Regions from separate parts of the Mycobacterium sp. Soil_C_30 genome, predicted to be linked through region 1. Evidence: predicted binding sites of a transcription regulator. Region 1 holds the regulator's gene; the other holds the start of a gene.
The links. Region 1 encodes LexA, which represses DNA repair genes until DNA is damaged. Its sites were predicted from a motif close to CGAACANNTGTTCG; they were not measured.
Positions count from the first base shown of each region.

Region 2: the regulator LexA is predicted to act here: its motif matches at 4,958-4,971, upstream of AC3A6P_RS07635 (HNH endonuclease signature motif containing protein).

Region 1 is NZ_JBDGJH010000007.1:169,696-175,641, reverse strand. It holds gene nrdR (transcriptional regulator NrdR) at 32-496, opposite strand; gene AC3A6P_RS15595 (LysM peptidoglycan-binding domain-containing protein) at 657-1,139, opposite strand; gene lexA (transcriptional repressor LexA) at 1,464-2,174, shown strand; gene AC3A6P_RS15585 (LGFP repeat-containing protein) at 2,218-4,587, opposite strand; gene AC3A6P_RS15580 (acyl-CoA dehydrogenase family protein) at 4,781-5,944, opposite strand.
Region 2 is NZ_JBDGJH010000003.1:396,452-402,397, forward strand. It holds gene treS (maltose alpha-D-glucosyltransferase) at 1-1,321, opposite strand, end outside; gene AC3A6P_RS07620 (multidrug effflux MFS transporter) at 1,514-2,761, opposite strand; gene AC3A6P_RS07625 (MarR family winged helix-turn-helix transcriptional regulator) at 2,830-3,270, shown strand; gene AC3A6P_RS07630 (serine/threonine-protein kinase) at 3,447-4,778, shown strand; gene AC3A6P_RS07635 (HNH endonuclease signature motif containing protein) at 4,977-5,946, shown strand, end outside.

The sequences.
Region 1 (5,946 bases):
TTCGACTACCTCGCAGCCTCGGACTCCTGTTTCAACTGGTGGCCGTCACCCGTCGGTGCTCGCGCAGCGCGCGGATCTCCTGTTCGAAGTCCTCGGCCGAAGAGAACGAGCGGTACACCGACGCGAATCGCAGATAGGCAACCTCGTCGAGCTCGCGAAGCGGTCCCAGAATCGCCAAGCCGACCTCATTGCTCGGCACCTCTGGTGAACCCGCCGCACGAATGGTGTCCTCCACCTGTTGGGCGAGATGGTGCAGTGCGTCCTCGTCTACTTGACGGCCTTGGCACGCCCGTCGCACGCCGCGCATCACCTTCTCGCGAGAGAACGGTTCGGTGACGCCGCTCCGCTTGACCACTGCGAGCACTGCGGTCTCGACCGTGGTGAACCGCCGGCCACATTCCGGGCATGACCGCCGACGTCGAATGGCTTGGCCTTCATCGGCTTCGCGGGAATCGACCACACGAGAATCCGGATGCCGGCAGAAAGGACAGTGCATCACCGCTCCTTCGCCGCACTGGACACGTGTTACTCCCGCTTCAGAGAGTACCTGCGCCGCGCCGAGCTGAGCCACCGCCATCGCTCTGGGCGCAGTCCTGCGCATTCCCATCGCCATCACGGTTGTGCACCACCTGGATTCGTCGTGGTCCGACACGGACTCAGCCCACGGGCGCGATGAGCGTCTGACCGGCCGTCAAGGCCACACTCTCGAGCTGGTTGAGCTCGCGAATCTGCTGCACCGTGTCGCCGATCGGCACGCCGGGAGCGACCCGGGCCGCGACGGTCTGCAGCGTTTCCCCGCTCTGCACCTGCACGACGGCCAGTTTGCTCGGAGTCGGGGCCGTGGCGCCCTGGATGGCCTCACCGAACTGGGCGACAGCGCCGAGCCACACGGTGATCAGCGCCGCCAGCAGCGCCAGCCCGACCGTGGTGACCGGCGTGATGCTCCGGCGACGACGATGCGGCGCCCGCGAGACCGGCACACCCGTACCGCGCCGGCGGACCGGCGCACCGGCCGGACGCACCTCCATCGGCCTGCGCCTCACCTGTCCGGCGTCGGTGCGCCGACGTACCGGCCGCGGCGCGCCGTCCACGGGACGCGGCTGCGCGTGGCGCGGAGGCAGAGTGTCGATGAGTGTCATGTCCGTTCCTTCCGACCCGAGAAAATGGTGTCCTGCAGAGATCCGGTACCGAGCCCGGTTGAGCTGTGCCATCGTTCGCTCCTGTGTTCGAATCTAGTCGATCACATGTTCGATAAGATAGTGCCAACCGAACATGTGATCGATTTGTAGCCGAACCATAGAACGACCCACCGACAAAAACTTCCGCCCCAGGGGTCACTCCAGCCCCACTTCGTGAAATCGGCCGCCGGGCACCAGGCCGCGCACAGCGACGGGCACCCGGTTCCGCGACACGCCTCGAACACATGTTTGATTCTGTCGGTCGCTGCGATTACATTCAGGGCCATGGGTGACAGCACTGGCACAGGTTCAGACGCGCAAGGCGGCACAGGTAGACCGCGTGACAACTCCCCCGATCCATCGCTGACCGAACGGCAGCGCACCATCCTCGAGGTGATCCGCGCCTCGGTGACCAGCAGGGGCTATCCGCCGAGCATCCGTGAGATCGGCGATGCCGTGGGCCTGACGTCCACCTCGTCGGTCGCCCACCAACTCCGCACTCTCGAGCGCAAGGGCTATCTGCGCCGTGACCCGAACCGGCCGCGAGCCGTCGATGTCCGGGGTGCCGACGACGCCGCGCCGGCAGTGCTCACCGACGTCGCGGGTTCGGACGCGTTGCCGGAACCCACCTTCGTCCCGGTGCTCGGCCGAATCGCTGCCGGCGGTCCGATCCTGGCCGAACAGGCCGTCGAGGACGTCTTCCCGCTACCCCGCGAACTCGTGGGCGAGGGATCGCTGTTCCTGCTCAAGGTGGTCGGCGAATCGATGATCGACGCGGCCATCTGCGACGGGGACTGGGTGGTGGTGCGGCAGCAGGCCGTGGCCGACAACGGCGATATCGTGGCCGCGATGATCGACGGCGAAGCCACGGTCAAGACCTTCAAGCGCACCAGCGGTCAGGTCTGGCTGATGCCGCACAATCCCGCGTTCGACCCGATCCCGGGCAACGACGCCGCGATCCTCGGCAAGGTTGTCACCGTCATCCGGAAGATCTGACCCGGACGGGGTGAGCTGACCCATCCCGCGGGGGCGGGTGAGCTCACTCCGCTTTGGTGAATCCGTTGGATTCGGCCAAATCCTCTGAGGCGAACCAGATTTCAGCGACCGTCACATCGTAGGAAGCAGAGCCGGGCGAGTGGTAGGTCCCCGTGCGCATACTTCCCTTGATGGGGTAACCCTCCGGCGCTTCATCGGGGTCATCCAGCGGAAGATGGATCGCCGGAGGCGCCGACGAGGCGGTCGGTGACGGGCCGTCTGTCGGCCGTTCGTCATCGGGTCGCTCGAAGGGCGACGGCGTGTACTCCGGCTGTGCGTACTCCGACGGCGTGTACTCCGGCTGTGCGTACTCCGGCCGTCCGTACTCGCTCGGCGTTTCGCCGGACAACGAAGCATCCGGTTGCCCATACCCGGGCTCGGCGTACGGAGACGGTGACAGGCCGCCGTCCCCATCCTCGAAGGTCGCGCCGACGGGCGCCGCGTAGCCCGGTTCATCGACATCAGACGACGGCGCGGCCGGTTCTTCCTGCGCCGGCGGCGGCGCCGCACCGTATACCGGGGCGAACAGGGAGCCGGGCCCCGGCACGTGAGCATCTTGGTCAGTCAGCCACGGTGGCCGGGACTCCTCCGCGCCCGCCGCGGCGTGGCGGCCGGACGGCTCCCCGGATTCCGTCTGTACCGGCGTGGGCGCGGTGTCAACGGCGTCGGGGTCCTGCTCCTCAACATCGGCGGTGAAGTCCTCGGCCTCGTGCGCACCGTGATGGGTGAACAGATCGGGGCCGGTAGCGGCAGCCGCCAACCCCGCGGTCGGTACGGCCGGCTCGCTCCACGGCTGGGCGCCGGGCTCACGTTTGGCCCACGGCGGCTGCGCGGCCAGGTAGTCGGTGTCGTCGGGCTCGGCATCGCCGAACTTCGACGGCCCACTGCTCTGTCCTGCGCCCGCGGATTCCCATCTGGCGTGTTCGTCCTCGTCGCGCCCCCCATGCGAGGCCTCATCGAAGACGTCGTGGTTCCCCGGCGCACCACCCGGACGGAAACCGCCGCCGGCGCCTGGGCCGGCGTTGCGGCGCTGTCGCATCACCGCGAACGCCGCCAACGAGGCCAGAAGCAGGATCGCCAGCGGGATGAGCACCCACAGGTACCAGCTCTTCGAACCCGATCCCTCGGTGCCGCTGTCATCACCCTGAGCCGCGGGCGCAGCGGCAGGCGCCGAGGTGGGGCTGGCCTGCTGGGGGAGATCGAGTCCAGCCAGCCGTTCGGCGAGCTCCGGCGGCTGCGTACTGAAGCTGTTGGTGCTGCTGTTGTACGTGACCTGCCCGCCGCTGAAGTTCTGCGTGATGGTGCCGTCGCCGGTCTGGTCGGCGATCGGGACGCCGAGATCACCGCCGCTACCGCCGAGCTCGTCCCACGCCGCCTTCATCGGCCCGCGCACGATCACGGCGCCGTGTTCGGCAGTCCACACGATCACCGGGTCACCCTCGGCGCCGAAGGTGCTGATCCGGCTGCCGGGCACGTCGCCGTCGGCCTCGTTGGCGGTCGGGAAACCGAGTTCGCCGGTAGGCCCACCCGCGGCCTCGTACTTCTCCAGAATGGTGCCGCTGACGACGTGCGCGCCCGTGTCCGGCGAGAAGAAGATCTTGCCGCCCGCGAAGTCCTGGCCGGTGCCGTCGCCGACGGGGTACGGGTCGCCTTGTTTGGCGCCGAGCTGGCCGCCAGCTCCGCCGGCCACCCGCCAGGCGAGGTCGATCGACGATGCGGCGTCGTCGGGCAGCGCCAGGTCCCCGAGCTGCCCGGCCAACTCGGGCGGCGTGGTGGTGAAGGTCTTGGCGGCGGTGTCGTAGGTCAGCTGCCCACCGCTGAACCGCTGCGAAATGGTCTCGCCGCTGTAGGTTTCGTCCTCCACCGGGACACCCAGCGGACCCGACGATCCGCCCACCCGGTCCCAGGCCGCGTTGATCACGCCGCGCACCAGCCACGCGCCCGTGGCAGGCGTCCAGAAGATGACCGCACCTTCGGGTGCGCTGAAGGTGACGTTACGGCTTTCCGGAGCCCGCCCGGGCCCCTCGTCGATGGTGGGGAATCCGAGGCCGCTGTCGGCCGGGCCGCCGAGGGAGCGGTACTTGTCGAGGATGGCGCCGAAGACCGACCGCGCGCCGGTCTCGGGCGAGAAGAACATGGCGCCGTTCACGAAGTCCTGGCCGAAGCCTGCGCCGGCCGGGTAGATGCCGCCGACCTTCGGGCCGAGCGGCGAGGTGTCGCCACCGGAGCCGGTCCACGCCTGATCGATCGCTACGGCGGCGTCGCCTTGCGGGTCGGCGTGAGCGACCGGAACGAATGGCGTTGCGAACGCAAATGCCGCGCACACCGCCAGAATTCCGACCGCCCATCGCAATGGGTTTCGCTGCGTCGTCATGCCCACTCCCCGCGGTTTACCGGCCTGCATACGCCGATCTCGTCGTCCGAAATTCGTCACCGTCAACTCTCGGACAATAGCCGAGCACGATATGGCCATATCGCCGTCATTTTGACGACAATACCCACCCGGTACCGAATTGACGTGCAGGCCCGACGCGTTTTGCGCGCAATATGTCGGGTATGGAACGCTGCTAGACCCCCAGGCTGCGGCCGACGATCTCTTTCATGATCTCGGTGGTGCCGCCATAGATGGTCTGCACGCGTGCATCGAGAAATGCGCGCGCGACGGTGTATTCGCGCATGTATCCATAACCACCGTGCAATTGCAAACACCGGTCGACCAGCCGCACCTGGGCTTCGGTGGTGTACCACTTGGCCATTGCCGCCTGGTCTGCGGTGAGCTTTTCGTCGAGATGCAGCCGCAGGAACTCGTCGACCATGATCCGCACAGCGGTGGCTTCGGTGGCGAGTTCGGCCAACACGAAGCGGCTGTTCTGGAAGCTGCCGATCGGCTTGCCGAAAGCCTTGCGTTCCTTGGTGTATTGAATGGTTTCCTCGAGAACGGCTTCCATGGCGGCGGCGGCCATGATGGCGATGTTGAGCCGTTCCTGCGGCAGGTTCTGCATGAGATAGATGAAGCCCATGCCCTCGTCGCCGAGCAGGTTCTCCGCGGGCACCTTGACATCGGTGAACGACAGCTCAGCGGTGTCCTGGGCGTCCAACCCGATCTTGTCGAGGTGGCGCCCGCGCTCGAAGCCCTCCATGCCGCGTTCGACCACCAGCAACGAGAAGCCCTGTGCGCCCTTGTCCGGGTCGGTCTGGGCGACGACGATCACCAGGTCGGCGTGGATTCCGTTGGTGATGAACGTCTTCGAGCCGTTGAGCACCCAGCTGCCGTCATCCTGCTTGACCGCGCGGGTCTTGATGCCCTGCAGGTCGCTGCCCGTGCCGGGTTCGGTCATGGCGATGGCGGTGATCAGCTCGCCGCTGCAGAAGCCCGGGAACCAACGCTGCTTCTGTTCGTCGGTGGCCAGCCGCAGCAGATAGGGCGCCACCACGTCGTTGTGCAGGCCGAAGCCGATACCGCTGTAGCGGCCGGCGGTGGTCTCCTCGGTGATCACGGTGTTGTAGCGGAAGTCGTCGATACCGCCGCCGCCGTACTCCTCGGGCACCGCCATGCCCAGGAAGCCCTGCTTACCGGCTTCGACCCACACGTTGCGGTCGACGATCTTGTTCTTTTCCCACTCCTCGTGGTGCGGTGCGACGTGGCGCTCGAGGAAGGTGCGGTAGGACTCGCGGAACAGTTCGTGTTCGGGCTCGAACAACGTGCGCTGGTACTTGACGGCACTACCCATGA
Region 2 (5,946 bases), on a different contig from region 1:
ACAGGCGCAGGAATTCGGTGTCCGCGGTGGCCAGGGCGTGGTGATAGGCGGGCCGGTTGACGAAGTCATAGGAGAGGTCGGCGCCGGCTTCACCGATCTCACGGATGTCGTCGATGGTGAGGTTGAGCTCCTGGAACGTGAAACCGCCCACCTTGCGCACCATGCTGGCGATCAGGTGATTGGCCGCCTCCGACAACGGGTGGCCTTCCGACCAGGCGGTGCTGTCCTCGGCTGCCGTCTTCTCCGCGCCGAGGAAACCGTTGGCGTCCAGGCGCAGACCGCCGGTGCCGAGGTCGGCCAGTGAGTGCAGGGCGTCACCGATCACCAGGCGCATACCGGCGAACGACGGGTCCAGCCAGTTGATCGACGGCTGCCCGTCCTTGAAGTAGTGCAGGTAGACCCAGCGCCGCTCCACGCCGTCGATCCCCACCACCGGCCGGGTGACGCTCCAGTTGGTCTCCTTGACCCCCTCGGCGTAGAAGATGACGCGCTGCAGCCGCCCGATGATGTAACCGGCCTTGTCCAACCACTCTTCGGTGGCGGTGTCGATGTTGACCGAGTCGGCGCCCTGCGGAACCTCGGGCAGGTGCTCCCAGTCCCGGGGGTCGATCTCGACCATGTGATAGATGCCGGGGTAGTCGGCGTACTTCATCTCGGCCAGGCGGAAGTCGGCACCTTTGCCGGTATGGCCCGGGACGATGTCGTCGATGATGGTGCCGCCGTACCAGCCGGCGGTGCCGCACATCTGCCGGAATTCTTCTTCCGTGCCGAACGCCGGGTCGATCTGCGTGCTGATGCGGTCGAAGTGGCCGTCCACGCTGGGAGTCTGCTCCCAGCCCCAGATGCCGCCGGCGCGCTTGACCGGACCGGTGTGGACGGCCTCGATGCCGATCTCGGAGAAGGCCTGCCACATGTCCTCGTCGGCCATGGCTTTGAGGAACGACTCGTTGGGACGGGTGATCAACGACAGCGGGTAGGCGGTGAACCAGACCGCGGCCGTCTCCACCGCGCCGCGCGGACTCGGTGTGGCGTAGGGGTTCTGCCACATCGAGCCCTGACCGGAGAATTGCTGGCTGATCTCGTTGGCGTCGGACAGCATCGACTGGGACAACAGCCACGACACATAGGCCGGGTTGTCGCCACGGGCGGGGCCGTCCTGATTCAGCGAGCGCCGGGTGAACGAGGTCTTGACGCGCGGCCGGAACCGCAGTGAGCGTGGGCGCGCAGGATGCAGATGCTCGTCGAACGTGATTTCGGTCGGCTCGTTCGTCTGATCCTCGCGGGCTTGATCATCGCGTTCCGACTCTGCCGCCTGAGTCATGAATCCCTTTCGCGAAAAGCTCGTAGTAGAAGGCTCGTGAAGCCGCGTCGATGCGTTGGCGTCGGCCGCGGGCGTTCTAGGGGGTATTGCCAACCCCAGGCGCAGATAAAACCGCCCACGGCGACACTGGGCACATCCCCGACATGAGAAACCACCCTACGGACCAATCCTGTCGGCGGCGCGGCCTCGCGGTTAGTCCGAGGTGGGAGAGCTTTCCGGGCGGGGCGCCGCGGTGACGAACCCGGTGACGGCCACGGCGGCGCACCCCACCATCACCAGCGCCAAGGGCAACGCGGTGTGTTCGCCGCCCAGGCCCACCAGTGGCGCCACCAGGGCGCCGATGCCGAACTGCAGGGCGCCCAGCACCGCGGATCCGGTCCCCGCCTGGTGCGGGACGGCGGCCAGCGCCAGTGCGGTGGCATTGCCCAGGATCAGACCCTGGCTGGCCACGGCAACGAAGATCGGTATCGCCAGTGTCCAGACGGGCGCCCCGGTGAGGACCAGCGCAAGCAACACCAAGGCGGCGGCCGAAGCGGTCAGCAGTCCGACGCCGAGGAGGGTGCGTACCGCAAAACGCTGCGACAACCGGGCCGACAGGGCGCTCATCACGCTGATTCCCAGCGCGTTGACCCCGAAGGTCAGCCCGTACTGAACCGGCGTCATTCCCATCATGGTCTGGAACACGAAGGGCGAGGCGGAGATGTAGGCCATCATCACCGCGAAGCCGAAGGCGAACGCCACCGTGTGGCCGGCGTAGGTCCGGGTGAGCAGCGCGCGTCGGGCCGTCGACCCGGTGGTGGCCGCGCGCAACTCCTGCCGTCGCTCCTTGGGGTGCGACTCGCGCACCACGGCGGCGGTGACCGCGAACATGAGCACCACCACGGCGCACACCACCCACAGGATGCCGCGCCAGCCGATCTGGCCCACCAGCAGACTGCCGGCGAACGGAGCGATGACGGGTGCCACCCCGCCGACGATCATCATCAAGCTGAAGGCCCGCGCCGCTGCCTTACCGCTGGCGAGGTCGGACACGATGGCCCGGCCGATCACCATGCCGGCGGCCCCGGTGAAGCCCTGCGCGAAGCGAGCGCCGGTGAGGACCTCGATGGTGGGCGCCGACGCAGCCACCGCGCTGGCACCGACACACAGCAGGGTGCCGGCCAGTAGTGGCCGAAGCCGGCCCAGTCGGTCCGACAGCGGGCCGAAAACCAGCTGGCCGAGGGTGATGCCGAGCAGGAACGCCATCAATGTCAGCTGCACCGCTGACGCGCTGGCCTCGAGTACTCCGGCCATCTCCGGAAACGCCGGCAGATACAGGTCGGTGGCCACCGGGGCGACCGCCGACAGCAGCGCCAGCGCCAGGAGAAGAGAGGTGGTGATGCCCCGGTCCGGCGTGGTCACCCCCGCGTGGCGTGCGCCGGCCACGTCGATATCAGTCATGGAAGTCCTCAAAGTAGTTATTTAATGATAACTATACAACCATAACTATCCTGTCGTACGATCGCGGCATGACCGACGGCGACGAACTGGCCGAACTGGCCCAGCTGATCCTCAGCGTCGCGCGGGAGATCCGGTTCCGCGGATACGACGACCCCGAGGCGGTGAGCCTGAACGCTTCGGAGGCCAACGTCATGCGCTACATCGACACCCACCCCGGCACCACGCCCAGCGCGGTCGCCGACGCGACCGGCCTGCGGCGCAGCAACCTGAGCACGGCCCTGCGCGATCTGGAGTCGCGTGGATTCGTCGAGCGCCGCGTCGACCCCAACGACGGGCGGGGAGTCAACCTGTTCCCGACCCCGCGGGCGGCGCGCAATCTGGAGCTGGTGCGACGCGAGTGGGCGCATGCCCTCGACGTCGGCCTCGGTGCTGATCACCGAGACATCGCTTCGGCGAAACGGCTGCTCCAGCGGCTGGAGGGCGGACTGGTGGCGGCCCGGCGCCGGTGATCGACCGCGCGCCGAGGGTGGGGTTCACTGTGCACCGCGACAAGCCGCAGGGTTTACTCGACTCCGCCGAAGTCAACAGGTAGGCAGCGGGAGGAGGTGGCGGCGCTGAGATCGACATCATCGGTGAGATCCACCGTGCGCTGCGTCCACCGTCCCACCGGCAGCGACGGACCGTCATGGCGCTAGAGGCGGGCCAGGTGTTCGCCGGCTACGAGATCGTCGGCACGCTGGGTGTCGGCGGTATGGGTGAGGTGTACCTGGGTCAGCATCCCCGGTTGCCCCGTCGGGACGCGCTCAAGATCCTCCGCGGAACCGTGATCGAGGACCAGGAATACCGTCAGCGCTTCATCCGCGAGGCCGACATCGTTGCCGGGCTCTCGCACCCCAACATCGTCAGCGTGCACGACCGTGGCGAGGCCGACGGCCAGCTGTGGATCGCCATGGACTACATCGACGGCACCGACGCCGGCAAGCTGCTGGCCGACCGGTACCCCGACGGTATGCCGGTCGAGCTCGTCATCCGGATCGTCCGCGGCATCGCCGATGCGCTCGATTACGCGCACCAGCGCCAGCTGCTGCACCGCGACATCAAACCGGCCAACATCCTGATCACCGACGTCGACTCGGACGAACCGCGAATCTACCTCGGCGACTTCGGTATTGCGCGCTGGGCTGATGACACCAGCAAGCTGACCGCCACCGACGTGGCGGTGGGAACGGTGGCATACGCGGCGCCCGAGCAGTTGATGGGCGGCGACGTCGACGGCCGTGCCGACCAGTATGCGTTGGCGGCCACGGCTTTTCAGCTGCTCACCGGTAAACCGCTATTCCAGCACGGGAATCAGGCGGTGGTGATCAGTCAGCACATCAGCTCCGAGCCGCCCGATATCGGCGAGCGCAGACCCGAGCTCGCGGCGCTCAGTCCGGTGTTCGCGCGTGCGCTCGCCAAGACACCCCGGGAGCGGTTCGCCAGCTGCCGGCAGTTCGCCAGGGCATTGGAACAGCAGCTCGGTGTGCCCGACGACGACTCGGACGCCACCCAGTTGGCGTTCCCGTCAGGCCCGGGTAAGGCCCGGGGTGGCTCGCCGCGGCGAAACATGTTGTGGGTCGGGGGCATTGCGGCGGTGGTGTTGATCGCCGCGCTGGTGGCCACCATCGTGGTGCTCGAAGTCCGCAAACCGGACGAGCCGGCTACCGGCGCCCAACCGACCGCGGTGCCGCATCTGCCGGTGGTGATCATCGGCGCGGACTGCGAACCGCTGGGCGCGGCGGGCGAGAGCACCACCGGGGCGCAGGCGTACTGCGCGCATCTGCCCGCGGCCAATCAAGCGGTGTGGTCGCTGTACGAGGGCACCCTGCCCAGCCCCACCGTCACCCCCGGCCCGTCCGATGAGGTCTACCCGCCCGGCATCGAACAACAGGTACAGCTGTGCGTGCAGCAGACCGGCAAGAGCCGGATCGAGTGCCGGGACGACGTGCGCCGCGGAAATATCAGCGGCCCGGCCTGATTCAGGCATAGTCTCACTACCCGCTTCCTCCCCACTTCCGATGTGCGAGCGCAACCTGCCGTCCCGTGTCAAGCCCCGTGCGTGGGGGTTGTGGATGAAGCGTTGACTGTGGATAAGTAGGCGCTTGTCGTGGTGGATTGCCTTGTGGCGCATGTCTTGTCGGTGGGCGTGGGTAGTCTCGAATGTATGTTCGAAGGCGTGATTGATCCGACCACTTGCGGGGATTTGTCCCCCGCGGCGATGGTCGATGCCATCGGCGCCTTCCACCGGGCTGAGGCCACCATGGTCGCGCACAAATGGACGATGATCGCCCGCCTGCTGGCCCACCACAAAGACAATGCCGCCGCCGAGGAGAAAACCTGGGCCTACGACGAATGGAACGCCGTGCGGGATCAGGTGGGCCCGGTGATGCGGCTGAGCGCACGGCGGGCCTCCACCCAGATGCGGCTGGCCGAAGGGCTGGCCCGGTCCCCGAAGGTCGCGGCGTTGTTGGCGGCGGGGGTGATCAACACCCGGGTCGCCGAAACCCTGATCTATCGCACCGAGCTGCTGCTGCCGTCGGTGCAGGCCACCGTCGATGCCGAGCTCGCCGCCCGGGCGGGCGGCTACACCCTGCTCTCCGACGATGACCTGGTGCTGGCCGTGGATGCGATCATCGAAGAACACGACCCCGATGCGGTGCGCCGCTACCGTGAGGCCGCCCAAGGCTGTGATGTGGGGTTCGGCAAACGCGATGACGCCACCGGCACCGCGTCGCTGTATGGGCGGATCTCCGCGGCTGATGCGGAGTTGGGCTGGCGGGTGCTCAATGCCCTGGCTGGGACGGTGTGCAAAAACGATCCGCGCAGTAAGGGGGAGTTGCGGGCCGCGGCGCTGGGGGCGGTGTACCGCCGTCACGACCGGCTGGCCTGTCAGTGCGGTGACCGCACTTGCGAGGCAGCCAGTCTGCCTTCGGCGGTGCCGTCGGCGGTGATTCATGTGCTGGCCGAACAAGGCGCCCTCGAACATGTGCTGGCCCAGATCGACGCCCTGCGCCAAGCCCAGTCCACCGATGCCACCGCGGCCCCACCCACCATCGACTACGAGGTGCTGGCCCGCGAGGCCGCCGCGGCCGAAGCCGCCCGCATCCCCACCCCACCCCAACCGCCACCGTGGGAAAACAACACCC